DNA from 2 places in the Pelomonas lactea genome. Region 2 is predicted to be linked to the other one. Evidence: riboswitches for the same ligand, from Rfam matches in the RefSeq annotation. Region 2 holds a riboswitch; the other holds the start of a gene.
What was found. A riboswitch is a leader RNA that binds a small molecule or an ion and turns the genes downstream of it on or off. The one in region 2 is predicted to bind cyclic di-GMP.
Positions count from the first base shown of each region.

Region 1 (9,804 bases), on a different contig from region 2:
CATGCCGGCGCTGGTCTACCGCTGGATCTTCCGCGCGCATTCGCTGCGCTCGCTGGAGCGCAACATCCTCGGCTTCGTTGGCATCGGCCCCATCCACGAGACGCTGGTGGGCGGCGTGGACGGCCTGGGCGATGCCGGCGTGGCGCGCTGGCTGGACGAGATGGCCGAGCTGGGCTTGCGCGGCGAGTAGCCGTCGCCTGCGCGACGGCCGCGGGGCGGGCGCCACGGCTAAGCTGGCCGGTTCGAGAAGAACCACGCCAGGAGACCCACCATGCCCGACAGCCACTACCGCATCTGCCCCTTGTGCGAGGCCTGCTGCGGGCTGGAGGTGAAGACCGCCGGCGCCAAGGTCATCGCCATCCGCGGCGCCGAGAAGGATGTGTTCAGCCACGGTTACCTGTGCCCCAAGGGCGTCAGCCTGAAGGACCTGCATGAAGACCCCGACCGGCTGCGCACGCCGCTGATCAAGCGCGACGGCGTCTTCGTCGAGGCGACGTGGGACGAGGCCTTCGCCGAGATCGAGCGCCGGCTGCTGCCGCTGCGCGAGCGGCACGGCGCCGACGCGGTAGCGCTGACCATCGGCAACCCGGCCGCGCACAAGGTCAGCCTGCTGGCCTACACGCCGCGGCTCGTGAAGTCGCTGGCCACGCGCAACGTGATGAGCGCCTCCACGCTGGACCAGATGCCCAAGCAGCTCAGCAGCGCGCTGATGTTCGGCCACTGGCTGTCCATCCCGCTGCCGGACATCGAGCGCTGCGACGTCCTGCTCATCCTGGGCGGCAACCCCATGGTCAGCAACGGCAGCCTGTGGACCGTGCCCGACTACCGCGGCAAGGCCAAGGCGATGCGCGCTCGCGGCGGGCGCATCGTCGTCGTCGACCCGCGCCGCAGCGAGACGGCCGCAGCCGCCGACGAGCACCTGCCCATCCGCCCCGGCGCCGACGCGCTGCTGCTGGCCGGCATCGCCCACACGCTGTTCGACGAAGGGCTGGTGAACCTGGGCCGGCTGGCCGAGCACGTCAACGGGCTGGACGACGCGCGCGCCGCCGTGCAGCCCTTCGCCCCCGAGGTGACGGCCGCCGGCTGCGGCATCCCGGCCGAGACGCAGCGCCGCCTCGCCCGCGAGCTGGCCGAAGCAAAGCGCGCCGCCGTCTATGGCCGCATCGGCACCTGCACGACGCGCTTCGGCACGGTGAACTCGTGGCTGGTGGACCTCATCAACGTGCTGACCGGCCACCTCGACCGCGAGGGCGGCGCGATGTTTGCGAAGGCCGCCGCGTTCGCGCCCAACACGCAGGGCCAGCCCGGCCGCGGCAAGGGCGTGACGACGGGCCGGCGCAAGAGCCGCGTGTCCGGCGCGCCGGAAATCTACGGCGAGCTGCCCATCACCGTGCTCGCGGAAGAGATCGAGACCCCCGGCGACGGCCAGGTCAAGGCGCTCATCACCATCGCCAGCAACCCGGTGCTGTCGGCCCCCGGCGGCCCGCGCCTGGCGAAGGCGCTGGAAGGGCTGGACTTCATGCTCAGCCTGGACATCTACGTCAACGAGACGACGCGCCATGCCGACGTGATCCTGCCGGGCCTGTCGCCGCTGGAAGACCTGCACTTCGACGTCGCCTTCCCGCAGCTCAGCCACCGCAACCACGCGCGCTTCTCCGGCCCGGTGTTCGACGCCGCACCCGGCACGCCGCAGGAGTGGCAGACCATCCTGAAGTTGTGCGCGCTGCTGGAAGGCCGCGGCCTGGGCGTGGATGTTCAGCAGCTGGACGACGAGGCCATCGCGTCCGACGTGCGCCGCTTTGCCGGCGACCAGACGCCTGCCATCCTGGCCGCGCTGGACCCGTGGCGCGGCCCCGAGCGCCTCATCGACCTGCAGCTGCGCGTGGGCCCGTACGGCGACCAGTTCGGCCGCCAGCCCGACGGCCTGACCCTGAAGAAGGTGAAGGCCGCCAGCACGGTGGACGGCGGCGGCGTGGACCTCGGTGCGCTCACGCCGCGCATCCCGGAAGTGCTGCGCACGCCCAGCGGCAAGATCGAACTGGCGCCGCCCAGCATCCTGGCCGACCTGGCTCAAGTCAAAGCCGAACCCGCGCCCGAATTCAGCCTCATCGGCCGCCGCGACACGCGCTCAGGCAACAGCTGGATGCACAACCTGCCCATCCTGGCCAAGGGCCCGGAGCGCTGCACGCTGCTCGTGAACCCCGGCGACGCCGACCGACTGGGTCTGGCCGAGTTCGCGCGGGTGAAGAGCGCCGTCGGCGAACTGATTGCCCGCGTCGAGCGCAGCGCCGACATGAGCCCCGGCGTGGTGAGCCTGCCGCACGGCTGGGGGCACGACCTGGCCGGCGTGCAGCTGGGCGTGGCCCGCGAGCGGCCCGGCGTCAACATGAACGCGCTGCTGGACGACGCCGCACGCGACCCGCTCAGCGGCAACGCCGTGCTGAGCGGCGTTGCCGTGGAGATCACTGCCCCTTGAACAGGCCCTGGAAGGGGCGCGACACGGTCAGCACATCGGCCGAGCCGCGCAGCCGCAGCACCATGCCGCCGTCGTCGTCGCGCACGGCGCTGGCGATCTGCGCGGCGGCCACGACCGTGGACCGGTGCACCTGCTGGAAGCGCGCCGGGTCCAGCTGCGCGATGAGGTCCTTCAGCGGCGTGCGCAGCAGCGCGTCGCGCTGCTGGCCGGCCTCCAGGTAGACAACGCGGGTGTAGCGCGCGTCGGACTCGAAGTAGACGACGTCGTCGACGCGGATCAGCCGCACCTCCTTGCCCACGCCGGCCTGCAGCGTGTCAGGCCAGGCCGGGCGGCGCTGCTGCGCGGCCAGCTGCTCCAGCAGCTGCTGCAGCGCACCGGCCGCCGGCGCGGGCCGCTGCAGGCGCTCGCGCAGCCGTGCCACGGTCTGCGCCAGCCGGGCCGGGTCCAGCGGCTTGACGAGGTAGTCCACCGCGCCGGCGTCGAAGGCCTGCAGCGCATGGTCGCCGTAGGCCGTGACGAACACCACCGCGCTGCGGCCCGCGATGCGCCGCGCCACGTCGATTCCCGACAGCCCTGGCATGCGAATGTCCAGGAAGCACACGTCGGGCTCGTGGGCCAGCCATTGGTCCCACGCGTCGGCGCCGTGTGTGGCCTGGGCCACGATCTGCGCGTCGGGCCAGGCCTGGGCCAGCGCGTCGGCCAGCTGCTCGCGGGGCGCGGGTTCGTCGTCGGCGATGAGGATGCGTGTCATGGGGAAACGAGTATCTCGGCGCGCGTGCCACCGTCGGCGCGGCGCTGCAGCGTGAAGCGCGCGCGGTCGCCGAAATGGTGGTGCAGCCGCTGGCGGAGGTTGGCCAGCCCCACGGCGTCCTGAGCCTCGTCGGTCAGGCCGAGACCGTCGTCGTCCACGCGGATCCGCCAGTAGCCTGGCGACTCCGGCGCTATGTCAACCGAGACCCGGCCGCCCCCGATCTTGGGCTCCAGGCCGTGCTCGACGGCGTTCTCCACCAGCGTCAGCAGCAGCCCAGGCGGCAGCGGCTCAGCGGCCAGCGCCGAGTCGACGGTGACTTCGCCCAGCACCCGGTTCTCCAGCCGGGCGCTGAGGATGGCCAGGTAGTGGCGCACGGCCTGCGCCTCTTCTTCCAGCGCTATGGTGGTGCGCCCGAGCAATTCGGTGCTGCGCCGCAGGAAGCCCGTGAGTTCGCGCAAGAGCGGGCCGGCACGCTCGTCGCGGCGGTCCACCCAGTGCTGCAGCGTGGCCAGCGTATTGAAGACAAAGTGAGGATGGATCTGCGCGTGCAGCAGCCGCAGGTCAGCCTCGGCGGCGGCGCGGGCGGCAGCATCACGCTCCGCCACCAGTTGCAGCCGAGCGAGTTGCTGATCGCGCGCCAAGCGGCCCGCGCGGGCGACGACGCTCACCACCAGCGCGGCCCCGACCACCACCGGCGCAAAGCCGTACAGCGCCGGTTTCAGCCGGCCTTGCCAGTCAAGCAGGCCGTCAACGCCATGCCGCAACAACCAGCCCACCATCACTCCCAGCGCCACGCCGCCGCCCGACTGCCAGAGCAGCCGGCTCAAGGTGACCTTGGGCGCCATCGCTGCTGCGGCCAGCACGATGGTGACGGCCACGCACCCGAGCGCAGCCAGGAGCAAGGCTGCGCCCCAGCCGGCGCCGCGACCCAGCAACCAGGTCACGGCCCCCGCGTAGACCAGCCACCACCCCACCCAGACGCCGGCCCCCCGGCGGGAGTAGAGGTAGATGTCGACCAGCTCGACCCGCTCTCGCAGGGCAGCGTCCTGCCGGCCGAGGCGCTCGTAGTAAGGCAGCGCCCAGCGGTAGTAGGCGCGCTGGAAGCGGTTGCCGTGGGCGAGGGGGTTGGGGGTGTCCATGGCCGGCACTCTAGGGGCGCTGCCGGCACGGCGGCGGCCACAGCGGGCGAAACGCCGTCGCACCCGCACGAAGCGCGTCGCGGCGCGCACGAGACGCGTCAGATGTCACGCCCGCGCGCGACGGCGGTGAACACGGCGGCCGGTCGCCGCCCTAGACTCCAATCGTTTTCAACCCTGAGGGCAAACCCGTCGAAAGGCGGGGACGCAAAGCTTCCGGCCTAACGCACTGCGGTGCCATGGCAGCGGGGCCGCCAAGACCGCCGGGTCTTGTCGGGCGTGGCCCTCGCCTGCACGAGATTCCGGCCATGCGCAGTTCCCCCGTCTCCTGGACCCTCAGCCTGCTGGCCTGTGCCGCCCTGACCGCCTGCGGCGGCGGTGCCGGCAACGACGCGCCCACCACCCAGACGCTGGCGGCGGACGCGCCGACGGCCTTCACGCTCAACGTGGCACTGGACGAGGCCTTGCCCGCCAGCGACGTCGAGGCCCTGCCCCAGTTCCACACCGCCGCCGTGCAGCTGGACGAACCGGTGGACGGCGCCGAGCCGCACCGTGCCGAGGCGGCAGCCGGCGTGGGCACGCGCGGCCTGACGCTGGCCGGGCTGGACGACGCGCTGCGCCCCCGCGCCCTGGCCGCCGGCACCGGCGAAGCCGCGCCGATGGCCACGACGACGACGGTCACCACCTACACGCCCGCGCAGATCCGCGCCGCCTACGGGCTGCCGGCGCTGGCCGGCGCCACGGCCGCACAGCTGGGCGCGGGCCAGACGATCTACATCGTCAACGCCAAGCACGACCCCAACATCGCCGCCGAGCTGGCCGCGTTCAACACCAAGTTCGGCCTGCCCGGCTGCACCACGCGCACGCTGGCCGCGAACGCCGCGCTGCCGCTGGCGGCGGCGTCAAAGACGAGTTGCGAGCTGGTCGTCGCCTACAGCTCGGGTGCCAACCTGACGGCCACCGCGCCGGCCTACGACAGCGGCTGGGCCACCGAGATCGCGCTGGACGTGCAGTGGGCCCATGCCACCGCGCCGCTGGCCCGGCTGGTGCTCATCGAGGCGCCGGACGCCGGCGTCGCCAGCCTGTCCAACGCCGTCGCGCTGGCCAACAAGATGGGGCCCGGCGTCGTCTCCATGAGCTTCGGTGCCGCCGAGGGCGTCTGGACGACGGCCTACGACGGCGTCTTCAACACCGCCGGCATGAGCTACCTGGCCGCCACCGGCGACAACGGTGCGGCGGTGTCGTGGCCGTCGGCGTCCAGCCGCGTGCTGGCCGTGGGCGGCACCACGCTGGCGTACAGCGGCAGCGGCGCGCGCAGCGAAACCACCTGGAGCGGCACCGGCGGCGGCACCAGCGCCTATGTGGCGCTGCCCAGCTACCAGAGCGGCAGCATCGCCGGCTACGCGCGCCGCGCGGTGGCCGACGTGGCCTTCAACGCCAACCCCAACTCGGGTCAGTACGTGGCCGTCATCTCGCCCGGCACGAGCGCGGTGCGCTGGATCAGCGCCGGCGGCACCAGCCTGTCCACGCCGCAATGGGCCGGCCTGCTGGCCGTGGCCAACGCACAGCGCGCCGCATCGGGCAAGGCGGCGCTGGGCCAGCCGCACGCGGCGCTCTACCAGCAGGTGGGCGCCGTGCCCACCGCCTATGCCGCCGCGTTCAAGGACGTGTCCACCGGCGCCAACGGCAGCTGCACCACCTGCACGGCCAAGGTCGGCTACGACACGCCCACCGGCTGGGGCACGCCCAACGCCACGGCGCTGTGGGCCAGCCTGGGCAACGCCGCCGCCGGCACGACCAGCACCACGGCCACCGCCAGCACGGCGCCCAAGCTCACCACCACCAGCCTCAGCGGCGTGGCCGGCAAGGCGCTGAGCGCCGGCATCGGCTACAGCGCGCCGGGCGCCACGTCGCTGGCCATCACCATCAGCGGCTCGCCCAGCGGCATGGCCTTCTCGGCCAGCAGCAGCGGCATCGCCGTCAGCTGGCCCAAGCCGGTGGCGGGCACCGTCAACCTGTCCATCACGCTGAAGGACAACCTGGGCCAAACCAGCACCGGCACCGTGGCCGTGAAGATCAGCGCCAGCTGACGCGCGCCACCAGCCCGCCGCCGTCGCGCGGCAGCAGCTGCAGCTCGGCCCCCTCGGCGCGCGCGATGCGCTCGACGATGGCCAGCCCCAGGCCCGAGCCCGGCACGCCACCCCGCGCGGCGTCGCCGCGCTGGAACGGCCGCTTGAGCGCCTCCACCCGTGCCGGCGCGATGCCAGGGCCACGGTCGCGCACCTCGATCCACGCCGCCCCCGCCATCTCGCCGCAGGCCAGCTCAAGGGGCGGCGCGCCATGCGTCTGCGCGTTGACGACCAGGTTCAGCACCAGGCGCCGCAGCGCCTGCGGCCGCGCCCGGCGGTGCACGGCCGGGCCGGGCGCCAGCGTGGGCTGCGGCAGGCCAGGCGCCAGCGCCAGCGTCTCGGCCAGAAATTCGCGCAGCTCGATGTCCACGGCCGGCAGGTCCTGCTCGGCCGGGTGCGACGCGCGCGCATAGTCCAGGAACTGCGTCAGCATGCCGTCCAGCCCGTGCAGGCTGCGGTCCAGCGTGTCCAGCAGCTCACGGTCGGCCTGGCCGGCCGGCATCGAATCGCGCAGCAGCTCGCTGGCCAGCCGGATCTTGGCCAGCGGCGTGCGCAGGTCGTGCGACAGGCCGGCCAGCATCAGCAGCCGCTCCTCCTCGTCGCGGGCCAGCGCGGCGGCCATGTCGTTGAAGCCGCGCGCCAGCGCCGCCGTCTCGGCAGGCCCGTCGGTGGGCAGCGCGAGCCGGCGCTGGCCTTCGCCGACGGCGCGCGTGGCGTCCACCAGCCGCGCCAGCGGCCGGTTGATGCGGCGCTGGATCAGCCACGCGCCCATCAGCGCCAGTGCGCCGCTGACGGCGCTGGCAATGATCCAGGTGCGCGCGAAACGGTGCGCCGGCTGCACGGACGGCACCACCAGCCAGAACGGCACGTCGGGCAGCTTCACGGCCAGCAGCCCGCTGGGCTCGCGGCGCCAGGCCAGCTCCGACGCCTGCAACCCCAGCTGCCCCGCCAGCTCGGCCAGGAAGCCGCGCTCCAGCAGCGTCGGCCGCGCACGGCGCTTCTCGTCCGGCCCCACCGCGGCGCGCGCGTTGAAGCGGGCGACGAAGCCGGCCCGCTGCTCCTGCGGCAGCAGGCTCAGGCCCTCGGCCACCGCCTGCAGGCCGCGCGCCGTGGCCTCGGCCGACTGCTTGAGCCGCGGCCGCGCGATGAACTGCCCGTAGGCCAGCGCATTGACGACCTGGCCCAGCACGATGAGCGCGACGATAAGCCACAGGTTGCGGCCGAACAGGGTGGACAGGCCCCAGGTCATCGCGCGTCGGGCTCGGGAATGAAGACGTAGCCGAGGCCCCACACCGTCTGGATGTGGCGCGGCGTGCCGGGGTCGGTCTCGACGAGGCGGCGCAGCCGCATGATCTGCACGTCCAGGCTGCGGTCGCTGACGCCATGGTCATCGCCGTGCGCCAGCGTCAGCAGCTTCTCGCGGCCCAGCGGCCGGTTGGGCTGGCTGGCCAACGCGCGCAGCAGCTGGAACTCGACGGTGCTGATCTCGACCCCCACGCCGTCGCGCTCCAGCCGGCGCTGGCTGGGGTAGAGCGTGAAGGGCCCGAAGTTCACCGCCGCCTCTCCGGCCGGGCCCAGGTGCGCGCCCAGCTGCTGCTGGCGGCGCACCATGGCCTGGAGGCGGGCCAGCAGCTCGCGCGGTGCGAACGGCTTGGTGAGGTAGTCGTCGGCGCCCATCTCCAGGCCCAGCACGCGGTCCACGAGGTCGCCGCGCGCGGTCAGCATCAGGATGGGAATGGTCTCGCCCTGCGCGCGCAGGCGCCGGCACAGCGACAGGCCGTCCTCGCCGGGCATCATCAGGTCCAGCACCAGCACGTCGAACCGCTCGCGCGCCAGCAGCTGCGCGGCCGCACCGGTATCGGGCACGGCGCGCACGCTGAGGCCATGCTCGGTCAGGTAGCGCTGCAGCAGGCCGCGCAGTTCGGCTTCGTCGTCGGCGATGAGGATACGGGTCATGCGGCGATGTTAGGGACGCCGCGCCGGGAAGCCGCCACGGAAATGGATGACAAACCGTTGCACCGCGGCGCCGGTGTCAGCGGCTGCAAGCAGTGCAACAACGCTTGCAACCTGCGCGGCGGCGCCGGCGGGCAGCATGGCGGCATGCCCTCCACCGCACACACCCTCCTCCTCCTGCTCGCCGGCACGCCGCTGTGGACGCAGGCCGCCCCCACGCCGGCGCAGCGGGCCGACGCGGCGCGGCTGACGGCCGAGGCGTCCGCCGCCTGCGTGGCCGCCCAGCCCTTCTACTGGGAGCTGGGCGACGCGACAAAGCCGCTGGCCAGCGGCCGGGCCGGCGACGGTGCGCCGGAGCGCGACACGCGGATGGCCATCGCGTCGGCGTCGAAGTGGCTGTACGGCGCCTTCGTCGCCGAGCGCCGCCAGGGGCAGCTGACGGCCGAGGACGTGAAGTTCCTGCACTTCCAGTCCGGCTACACGAACTACCGCGTGTGCCGGCGCGACCAGACCATCGCCGCCTGCCTGGAGAACCCGCTCAACGGCCGCGGCCGCCCGGACCCGGCCACAGAGAACCGTTTCGCCTACAACGGCGGCCACCTGCAGAAGCACGCTGTGCTGATGGGGCTGGGTTCACTGGGCCCCGCCGGCCTGGCCCAGGCGGTGCAGCAGGCGCTCGCACCCGCGCTGGGGGCCGACTGGCAGCTGAGCTACAGCCAGGCCATGCCGGCCGGCGGCGGCGTGACGAGCGCGGGCGACTACGCCCGCTTCCTGCGCGCGCTGCTGGACGGGCGGCTGCAGCTGGGCGCGCTGCTGGGCACGCAGGCCGTCTGTACGAGTCCGCAGGCCTGTCCGCGCGACGCGGTGAAGACGCCCATTCCGAGCGCCGAGCGCTGGCACTACAGCCTGGCCCACTGGGTGGAGGACGACCCGCAGATGGGCGACGGCGCGTTCAGCAGCCCCGGCGCGTTCGGCTTTTACCCGTGGATCAGCGCGGACAGGCGCTTCTACGGCCTGGTGGCCCGCGAGCAGCGCCACGGCGTGCTGAGCATGGACGCCGGCGAAAAGCCCGCGGTGGCGTCGGTGGGCTGCGGCCGGCAGATCCGCGCGGCGTGGCTGGATGGCCAGCCGCGCCGCTGAACCTTCATCCACAAGGACGCGCTATGCACCTCCGATCCCTGTCCGCACTGGCGCTGGCCGCCACGCTGGCCGCCTGCGGTGGCGGCGGCGACAACCCCGCCCCCACGCCGCCGCCCACGGCGACCGACCAGCTCGTGGCCACCACCGTGGCGGGCTTCCCGCATGCGGTCAACGTCTACCGCACGGCCGGCGCCACGCGCGCCATCGTGCTGCTGCACG
Region 1 covers NZ_JBIGHX010000001.1:73,615-83,418, forward strand. Annotated here, with positions in the region: gene ACG04Q_RS00305 (NAD(P)H-dependent oxidoreductase) at 1-190, shown strand, start outside; gene ACG04Q_RS00310 (molybdopterin-dependent oxidoreductase) at 272-2,476, shown strand; gene ACG04Q_RS00315 (LytR/AlgR family response regulator transcription factor) at 2,463-3,227, opposite strand; gene ACG04Q_RS00320 (sensor histidine kinase) at 3,224-4,366, opposite strand; cyclic di-GMP riboswitch class I at 4,536-4,622, shown strand; gene ACG04Q_RS00325 (S53 family peptidase) at 4,672-6,453, shown strand; gene ACG04Q_RS00330 (ATP-binding protein) at 6,440-7,741, opposite strand; gene ACG04Q_RS00335 (response regulator) at 7,738-8,448, opposite strand; gene ACG04Q_RS00340 (serine hydrolase domain-containing protein) at 8,593-9,585, shown strand; gene ACG04Q_RS00345 (alpha/beta hydrolase family protein) at 9,609-9,804, shown strand, end outside.
Region 1: it holds a riboswitch for cyclic di-GMP, as region 2 does, so the genes downstream of both, ACG04Q_RS00325 (S53 family peptidase) here and ACG04Q_RS07725 (methyl-accepting chemotaxis protein) in region 2, are expected to answer to the same signal.

Region 2 (9,804 bases):
GATGGCCAGCAGCGACAAGCTGGGCAAGGTGTCGCCCTATCGCGTGGCGCCGCTGTCGGCGCTGTCCACGCTGCTGGTCACGCCGCAGGCCGACACCGCCCGGCTGGACGCGCTGCGCGTGCCGGGCCTGGAGGTCGTCACCGTCAGGGGTGGCTGAAGAACTTGCGGTGGATGCGCCGCGTCGTCTGCCACACGGCCAGCAGCACAAGGGGAATGGCCGCGCCGGCCGCCAGCTCCGGGCTGAACGGCAGCCAGCCCTCGGCCTTCAGCGCCTTGAAGAAGTACAGCAGCAGGCTGACGACGTAGTAGGTGATCGCCGCGATGGACAGCCCCTCCACGGTGGCCTGCATGCGCAGCTGCGTGCGCTGGCCGTTGTTGAGCTGGGCCAGCAACTGCTGGTTCTGCGCCTCGGTGGCGATGTCCACCCGCGTGCGCAGCAGCGCGCTGGCGCGCGTGATGCGCTGCGACAGGCCGGCCAGCCGCTGCGCCGTGGCGCTGACGGTGGCAATGGCCGGTGACAGCCGCCGCTGCATGAACTCGCCCAGCGTCTGCGTGCCGGCCACCTTGCCCTCGTGCAGCTCCGCCAGCCGCGTCTCGACGATGGCGTGGTAGGCCTGCGTGGCGCCGAAGCGGTACTGGTGCGCGGCCGTCGCATGCTCCACGCGGGCGGCCGTCGAGATCAGGTCGTCCAGCAGCTCGGCCTCCGACGCACCGTGCGCCTGCAGCCGCGCGGTGATGGCCGCCAGCGTCGCCTCCACGTCGGCCAGCGTGCCGCTCAGCGCCTTGGCCGCGGGCAGCCCGCGCAGCGCCATCAGCCGGTAGGTCTCCAGCTCCAGCAGCCGCTGGCAGATGCGGCCGGCGCGCGTCTCGGGCGTGCCGGGCTCGGCCAGCACCACCATGTGCTCGAAGCCGCTGGCGTGCAGCCGGAAGTCGGTCACCACCAGCGAATGCCCGCCCATCGTCGACGCGACGACGGCATGGGCGCCGAACCAGGCCTGTGCCTCGGCCAGCGCGCTTGGGGCGCAGGTCAGCGGCCGCTCGATCATGACCAGCTTGATGGCCGCGATGGTGCGCCCCGGGATGCGCCCCAGCCACTCGGGCGCCACACGCAGGGGCAGGGCGTCCAGCGTCTGCGCGCCGGGCTCCGCGTCGGCCGGCAGCGGCTGCACGGCGGCGTAGCGCGTGAACTCGGCGTGGCGCTCCCACTTCAGCGAGAAATCGCCGCAGCGCAGGCGCAGGAAGTTGGCGGCCAGCGCCTCCTCGGGCAGCTCGTGCTGGCCCGGCAGGCGCCGCAGGTGCGCGTGCTCGTCGGCGCGGCTGACGCCGTCGTTCAGCACGGCAATGTGGATGATGACCGCCGGCAGCCGGATGCGCGCCGGCGGGCGGGCATGCACCTCGTTGTGCAGCGTCAGGCGCAGCGAGTCGTCAAGAGGGAGGATGCTGTCTTCGTGCATGGATCCCAGGCTAGTGCCTAGGGAGGGCACCAGAATGGCTCGATAAAATTGCAGGCTTCGTACATCAGCAGGGCGACCTCTTCCATGCAAGCTTCATTCCCGCCCGTCGTCATCAGCGGCACCGGCCTGTACCGCCCGCCGCATGTGATCACCAATGCAGAACTGGTCGAGGCCTTCAACGCCTACGCCGACCAGCAGAACGCGCTGCATGCCGCGGCAATCGCTGCCGGCGAGCGCCAGCCGCTGACGCATTCCAGTGTCGAGTTCATCGAGAAGGCCTCCGGCATCAAGCAGCGCTACGTCATCGAGAAGGACGGCGTGCTGGACCCGGCCCGCATGTACCCGCGTTTCACGCCGCGTGGCGACGACGAGATCTCGCTGATGGCCGAGATCGCCGTCGATGCGGCGCGCCAGGCGCTTGAGCAGGCCGGCAAGACCGGCGCCGACGTCGACGCCGTGCTCTGTTCCAGCGCCAACATGCAGCGCGCCTACCCGGCCATGGCCGTCGAGATCCAGCAGGCGCTGGGCGCGGGCGGCTACGGCTTCGACATGAACGTGGCCTGCTCGTCGGCCACCTTCGCGCTGGAGCAGGCCTTCAATGCGGTGCGTTCAGGCGCGAGCAAGTGCGTGCTGGTCGTGAACCCCGAGATCACGTCGGCCCACCTGGAATGGCGCGATCGTGACTGCCACTTCATCTTCGGCGACGTCTGCACCGCGCTCATCGTCGAGCGCGCCGACACCGCGACCGGCGCGGACCAGTGGGAGATCCTCGGTACGCAGTTGGCCACACAGTTCAGCAGCAACATCCGCAACAACTTCGGCTTCATGAACCGCGCCGAAGACCGCGACCCCAACGCCCGCGACCTGACCTTCTATCAAGAGGGCCGCAAGGTTTTCAAGGAAGTGGTGCCCATGGCTGCCGCGCACATCGAGGCCCACCTGGGCAAGCTGGGCCTGGAGCCCACGCAGGTGAGCCGCTACTGGCTGCACCAGGCCAACCAGGGCATGAACCAGCTGGTCATCAAGAAGCTTGTCGGCGCCGATGCCGGCAGCGAGATCGCTCCGCTGATCCTGGACGAGTACGCCAACACCGCATCGGCCGGCTCCATCATCGCCTTCCACCACCACCGTGGTGACCTGAAGGCCGGCGATGCGGGCGTCATCTGCTCGTTCGGCGCGGGCTATTCCATCGGCAGCGTCGTCGTCAGAAAACGCTGAGCGTGCCCGCACGGTAGCGGCAGACCGGGTGCTATCGTTGGTGCCGTTAGCCAGAAAGCCCCAGAAAGCCCCAGAAAACCCCCAGGGAGTCTGTCCATGCCAATCCATCCGGGCCGCGTGTTGGCCGCCTGTCTGTTTGCCGCCTGCATGCAGGGTGTCGCTGCGGCCGACTTGCCACGCAAGCAGTTCGAGCTGCGCGTCGAGGAGACGGGCACCCGTTTCGGCCGCGCCGCGATGACGAGCTCGGGCCTGCCGCTGAATCGGCGCTACGCCGAGCTGGACGCCAACGAGAAGGCTGTCGTGCGCGCCAACTACGAGGGCATGCCCGAGGACGACGAGCCACCGTTCCCGGCCGATGGCCTGCTGCCCGTGATGACGACGCTGCACATCGGCGCGGAGCGCGGCTTTCCGAAGGGCAAGCTGGCCATCGTCGTGGACGTGGACAGTGCCGGCAAGGTCCAGCATGCGCAGACCTACGGCAAGGTGGACGCCGATTTCTCGCGCTTCGCTGCCAGCGTGCTGGCGCGCACGCCGTTCAAGCCGGCCGTCTGCGGCGGCAAGCCCTGTGCCATGCAATACGTGATGCGCATCGAGTTCGGCATGCTCTGACGCTGAACGGGCATCGGCTATCGTGCCGGCATGAGCGACCTGACCTTCTTCTGGCACGACTACGAGACCTTCGGCCGCGTGCCGCGGCGCGACCGCCCGGCCCAGTTCGCCGGCCTGCGCACCGACGCCGAGCTCAACGAGATCGGCGAGCCGCTGATGCTGTTCTGCCAGCCGGCGCCCGACTACCTGCCCGACCCCGAGTCCTGCCTGCTCACCGGCATCCTGCCGCAGCAATGCCTGCAGCAGGGCGTGCCCGAGCACGAGTTCGCCGCGGCCATCGAGACCGTGCTGGCGCTGCCCGGCACCGTGGGCGTGGGCTACAACTCCATCCGTTTCGACGACGAAGTCACGCGCCACCTGTTCTGGCGCAACCTCATCGATCCCTATGCCCGCGAGTGGCAGAACGGCTGCGGCCGCTGGGACCTGCTGGACGTTGTCCGCTGCGCCTATGCGCTGCGGCCCGACGGCATGGAGTGGCCCAAGCACGAGGACGGCCGCCCCAGCTTCAAGCTGGAGCACCTGACCGTGGCCAACGGCGTGGCCCACGAGGCGGCGCACGATGCGCTGTCCGACGTACGCGCCACCGTGGCGCTGGCGCGCAAGCTGCGGCAGGCTCAGCCCAAGCTGTGGGAGTTCTGCGTCAAGCTGCGCACCAAGCAGGCGGTATGGGACGAGATCGGCGTGGGCAAGCCCTTTCTGCATGTGTCCGGCATGTACGGCCCGGAGCGCGGCTGCATCGCGCTGGTGTGGCCGCTGGCGCCGCACCCGACCAACAAGAACGAGCTCATCGTGTGGGACTGCGCGGCTGACCCCACCGAGCTGTTGACGCTGAACGCCGCCGCCATCCGCGAGCGCATGTTCACGAAGCAGGAGGCGCTGCCGGAGGGCGTCACGCGCCTGCCCATCAAGACCATCCACGTCAACAAGAGTCCCATCGTCATCGGCAACCTGAAGACGCTCAGCCCGGCGATGGCCCAGCGCTGGGGTCACGACACCGAGGCGCAGCTGGCCCACGCCCGGCTGCTGGCGGAGAAGGGCCGGCTGCTGGACGGGCTGTGGGCCGACGTCTTCCAGCGCGAGCCGTTCGAGGCTGCCGACGTCGACGAAGACCTCTACGGCGGCTTCATCGGCAACGAGGACCGCCGTGCGTTGAACCGCGTGCGAACCACGTCGCCCGAGCAGCTTGCCGAGCGCGCGGCGCAGGGCAAGCTGGCCTTTCAGGACGGGCGGCTGGACGAGCTGGTGTTCCGCTGGCGTGCGCGCAACTTTCCCGCCAGCCTGTCGCCGCAGGAGGCCGAGCGCTGGCAGGCCCACCTCGCGGCGCGGCTGCACGAGGGCGAGGGTGGGGCGCAGACGCTGGCGGCCTTCATGGAGCGCATCGACCAGTTGGGCGAGGCGGCCGACGAGCGTGGCGAGGCCATCCTGTCGGCGCTCTACGACTACGCGGAGCAGATCGCGCCCTAGACCGTGATCTGCAGCATGGTCGAAAGCGGCGACTCCTGCGATAGTCGGGCCGACAAGATCGATGCAGGAGACTCCATGAGCAGCGCCGCACCCGCCCCCGCCGACGATTCCACCGCCGCCCGCCTGCGCGCGCTGCTGGTCCGGGCGCCCACCGCCGTCGCCTTCGTTGCCGGCCAGCGCTTCGAGGTCGTCAGCGAGGAATTCAACCACCTGTTCGGCTTCGGTGACGACACCGACCTGACCGGCCAGGGCACCCGCACCGTCCACACCACGGACCTCGCCCACACGGCCCTGCATGAGCGCGCCGCGGCAGCCTTCGCCGCCGGCCGGCCGCTGGACGAGGAGATCGAGTACGTCAAGCGCGACGGCCACCGCTTCTGGGGCCGGCTGCAGGCCACGCCGGTGCACTGGGAGCATCCGATGGCTGAGGCGCTGTGGATCGTCGAGGACGTGACCACCGCCCGCGCGCAGCGCCTGCAGCCCACGTGGACGGCCAAGCATGATGTCGTCACCGAGCTGGCCAACCGCCGCGAGTTCGAGCGCCGCCTGACCGAGCACGTCGGCAGCCGGCGCAACGAGCCGGTATCGGTGCTGTGGCTGGACGTCGACAAGTTCGGCGACGTCGTCAAGGACATGGGCGCCGAGGTGGGTGACCATTTCCTGTACGGCCTGGGCCAGATGCTGATCAGCAAGGTGCGCGCGTCCGACCTCGTCGCAAGGCTGGAGGAAGACCATTTCGCCATCCTGCTGCCCGACTGCGACCAGCACTACGCGCAGATCATTGCCGAGAAGATCCGCGCCGCCGTCGCAGCCTACCGGCTGCGCTGGGGCTTGCACCGCACGCGCGTGAAGGCGTCGCTGGGCGTCGTGCAGATCCACGCCACGCTGGGCACGGTGGATGCTGTGCTGGGCGCCGGCGCGCTGGCCTGCACGGAGGCCAAGGCGGCTGGCGGTGACAGTGTGCGCGTGTTCGTGTCGGCGGGCGGTTTCGAGGAGCTGGCGGGCTGAATTCACGGTCGCGCGCGTGGTGAGCCCCGGAAATGCGGGGTTTTTCGCCGGATGTTCTAAAGTTCAGCCAGATGCTGCCGATGTATCGGCCAGAGCGCTCAACCGCTGAAATGCCATGAACGTCCCGCTGTCCACCGCCCTGTCCGGCATCTCCGCCGCGAATGAGCGCCTGCGGGCGTCGGCGTCCAACATCGCCAACCTGGCGACAGGCAACCAGTCCCGCCCCAGCGTCGAGCCGACGAACGTGGACAAGGTGCCCGAGCGCGAGATCAACCCGGCCAACGAGGTGGTCGAGCAGCAATCGGCGTCCTATGCCTTCGTCGCCAACCTGAAGGTGCTGCAGACGCAGCTCAACACCACCGGCGCGCTGCTGGACATCAAGGCCTGAGCCTCTTCCCGTAGAGAAAGGGCGCTGCCATCGCAGCGCCCTTTCTCATTTCAGCGGCCCACCTCCCGTGCGCGCCGTCCCCTCGGGCAAGGGGCGGTCAAGCTCAGGCGTCCAGCCGGAAGCTGGCGACGGCGCGGGTCAGCTGCTCGGCCTGCAGGCGCAGGCTCTCGGCGGCGGCCGTGCTCTCCTCGGCCAGCGCGGCGTTGCGCTGGGTCATGTCGTCGAGCTGGCCCATGGACTGGTGGATCTCGACGATGCCCTGGTCCTGCTCGCGCGAGCTCTGGCTGATCTGGCCCACCATGGCCGACACGCGCTGCACCTGGGTGACGATCTCGCCCATGACGGCGCCGGTGCCGCGCACCAGCTCGCTGCTGTCCTGCACCTGCTCGACCGAGCCCTGCACCAGGCCCTTGATCTCGCGGGCGGCCTCGGCGCAGCGCTGTGCCAGCGTGCGCACCTCGCCGGCCACGACGGCGAAGCCGCGTCCCTGCTCGCCTGCACGGGCGGCTTCCACGGCTGCGTTCAGCGCCAGGATGTTGGTTTGGAAGGCAATGCCGTCGATGGTGCCGATGATGTCGGCGATGCGCCGGCTGGAGGCTTCCAGGCGGTCGATCTGGCTGACGGCGCGCTCCACCAGCGCGCCGCCGCGTTCAGCCACCGCGCGCGCCTGGCCGGCCAGCTGGTTGGCCTCGTGGGCATGTTCGGCGCCGGTCCGCACGTTGCCGCTGATCTGCTCGACGCTGGCGGCCGTCTGCTGCAGCGACGAGGCCTGCTCCTCGGTGCGGGCGCTCAGGTCCTGGTTGCCCTGGGCGATCTGCTGGCTGGCCGTGGCGACCGAGGCCACGCTTTCGCGCACGCTGCCGACGATGTCGCGCAGGCCGTGCTGCATGGCGCCCAGCGCAGCCAGCATGTCGGCGGCCTCGTCGCGGCCGCGCGCACGAACGGGTTGGCTGAGGTCGCCGGCGGCCATGCGGCGAGCCTCGCGCACGGCGCGGCGCAGCGGCGCGACGATGGACCGCGTGATGCCCCAGCACAGCAGCCCGCCCAACACCAGCAGCGCGGCGCCGCCCGCCAGCACCAGCAGCCGGGAGCGCTGGTACAGCGTGTCGGCATCGTCGGCCGTCTTGCCGATGCGAGCGATCTCGCGGGTCTTGATCTCGTCGACCTGCTTCATGTAGGCGAGCTGCGACTCGCGCAGGCTGCGTTCGAGCAGCTCGGTGGCCTCGCCCATCTCGCCGGCGCGGATATGCAGCAGGAAGGTGTTCAGGTCGCTCTCGAACTTGTCGCCCAGCAACTGGGCCTGGGCCAGCAGCCGGCGGCCCTCCTCGGAGCGCACGTTGGGAACGATCTCGGCCCACAGGCGCTGGTTGTCCTCGCGGGCCTTGGCAATGGAGGCCAACCAGCCGGTCTGCTTCTGCAGATCGTCGTACAGCAGGATGTTGCGCGTCTGGCGTGCAATCTTGTTGATGTTGTCGGCGACGTTGACCAGGCGCTCCACCTTGGGCAGGCGGTCGTCGCGGATGAAGCGCAGCTGGCCGGCCAGGTCGTGCAGGCCCGTCAGGGCAAGGGCGCACAGCGCCGCCATGGCGAGCAACAGCGCGAAGAAGCTGGCGGCCAGGCGCGGGCCGATCTTGAAGCGGGTCAGCAGGTGGATCATGGGCAGGCAACGGTGGGTTGCCCAGGGCACGGGGGCCCTCGCCCGGCGAGGCAGAGGTTCCGGCGGCTCCGCTGCCATGGGCGGCGCGTTTGCGCTGCCGACAGGCCGGTGGCTTTGCGTATCCGGCTTTCGCACGGACTTGCCCTGGACAGAACTGGAGTGGTTGGCCCCGGCCGCAGTCGGTCGGAGTGATACGAATTCTTACAGCGAAGCAACGGCCCGATGGGTGGACGCTGTGTTTCTAGAGCGGCCACTCCACGGGGCGAAGTTGACGCTGTGCGGAGTTCACGGTCGGTGGCAGGGCTTGCCGGGGATCTGCGAGGTCAGCGACAACGAAAAGCCCGCCGGGCTTGCGCGCGGCGGGCGGGTGCGGTGGGTGTGGGCCAGCGAGCGCCGGCTCGGGCTCAGCAGGTCGGCGCGCTGGCCTTGGCGCCTTCCGCGTATTCCTCGATCTGGTCGAAGTTCATGTAGCGGTAGACGCTGGCCTTGTCGGCGTCGATCACGCCCATCTCCTTCAGGTACTCCTCCTTGGTCGGCAGGCGGCCCAGGCGCGAAGCGATGGCCGACAGCTCGGCCGAGCCCAGGAACACGTTGGTGTTCTTGCCCAGACGGTTCGGGAAGTTGCGGGTGGAGGTGGAGATGACGGTGGCGCCTTCACGCACTTGAGCCTGGTTGCCCATGCACAGCGAGCAGCCCGGCATTTCGGTGCGCGCACCGGCGGTGCCGAAGGCGGCGTAGTGGCCTTCCTTGATCAGCTCGCTCTGGTCCATCTTGGTCGGCGGGGCGACCCACAGCTTGACGGGGATGTCGCGCTGGCCGCCCAGCAGCTTGGCCGCGGCGCGGAAGTGACCGATGTTGGTCATGCACGAGCCGATGAAGGCTTCATCGATCTTGGTGCCGGCCACTTCGGACAGGAACTTGGCGTCGTCCGGGTCGTTCGGGCAGCAGACGATCGGCTCCTTGATGTCGGCCAGGTCGATCTCGATGACGGCGGCGTACTCGGCGTCCTTGTCGGCTTCGAGCAGATCGGGCTTGGCCAGCCAGGCCTCGACCTTCTCGATGCGGCGCTGCAGCGTCTTCGCGTCGGCGTAGCCGTCATTGATCATGTTCTTCATCAGCACGATGTTGCTGGTGAGGTATTCCTTGATCGGAGCGGGGTTCAGCTTGATCGTGCAGCCGGCGGCCGAGCGCTCGGCGGAGGCGTCAGACAGTTCGAAGGCTTGCTCCACCTTCAGGTCCGGCAGGCCTTCGATTTCCAGGATGCGGCCCGAGAACACGTTCTTCTTGCCGGCCTTGGCGACGGTCAGCAGACCGGCCTTGATGGCGTACAGCGGGATGGCATGCACCAGGTCACGCAGGGTGACGCCGGGCTGCATCTCGCCCTTGAAGCGCACCAGCACCGATTCCGGCATGTCCAGCGGCATCACGCCGGTGGCAGCACCGAAGGCCACCAGGCCCGAACCGGCGGGGAAGGAAATGCCGATGGGGAAGCGGGTGTGCGAGTCGCCGCCGGTGCCGACGGTGTCGGGCAGCAGCAGGCGGTTCAGCCAGCTGTGGATGACGCCGTCGCCCGGGCGCAGGGCCACGCCGCCGCGGTTGGAGATGAAGGCGGGCAGCTCGCGGTGGGTCTTCACGTCCACCGGCTTGGGGTAAGCAGCGGTGTGGCAGAACGACTGCATCACCAGGTCGGCCGAGAAGCCCAGGCAAGCCAGGTCCTTCAGCTCGTCGCGGGTCATCGGGCCGGTGGTGTCTTGCGAACCGACCGTCGTCATCTTGGGCTCGCAGTACGTGCCCGGGCGCACGCCCTGGCCTTCCGGCAGGCCGACGGCACGGCCGACCATCTTCTGGGCCAGCGTGAAGCCGGCGTTGGACGCGGCAGGCGCTTGCGGCAGGCGGAACAGCGTGGAGGCAGGCAGGCCCAGGAACTCGCGGGCCTTGGCGGTGAGGCTGCGGCCGATGATCAGGTTGATGCGGCCGCCGGCGCGCACTTCGTCGAACAGCACATC
Region 2 covers NZ_JBIGHX010000002.1:764,274-774,077, reverse strand. Annotated here, with positions in the region: gene ACG04Q_RS07760 (DeoR/GlpR family DNA-binding transcription regulator) at 1-157, shown strand, start outside; gene ACG04Q_RS07755 (DUF3422 family protein) at 144-1,454, opposite strand; gene ACG04Q_RS07750 (beta-ketoacyl-ACP synthase III) at 1,539-2,672, shown strand; gene ACG04Q_RS07745 (hypothetical protein) at 2,769-3,281, shown strand; gene sbcB (exodeoxyribonuclease I) at 3,312-4,745, shown strand; gene ACG04Q_RS07735 (GGDEF domain-containing protein) at 4,821-5,753, shown strand; gene ACG04Q_RS07730 (flagellar basal body rod protein FlgC) at 5,869-6,141, shown strand; gene ACG04Q_RS07725 (methyl-accepting chemotaxis protein) at 6,245-7,798, opposite strand; cyclic di-GMP riboswitch class I at 7,857-7,952, opposite strand; gene acnB (bifunctional aconitate hydratase 2/2-methylisocitrate dehydratase) at 8,203-9,804, opposite strand, start outside.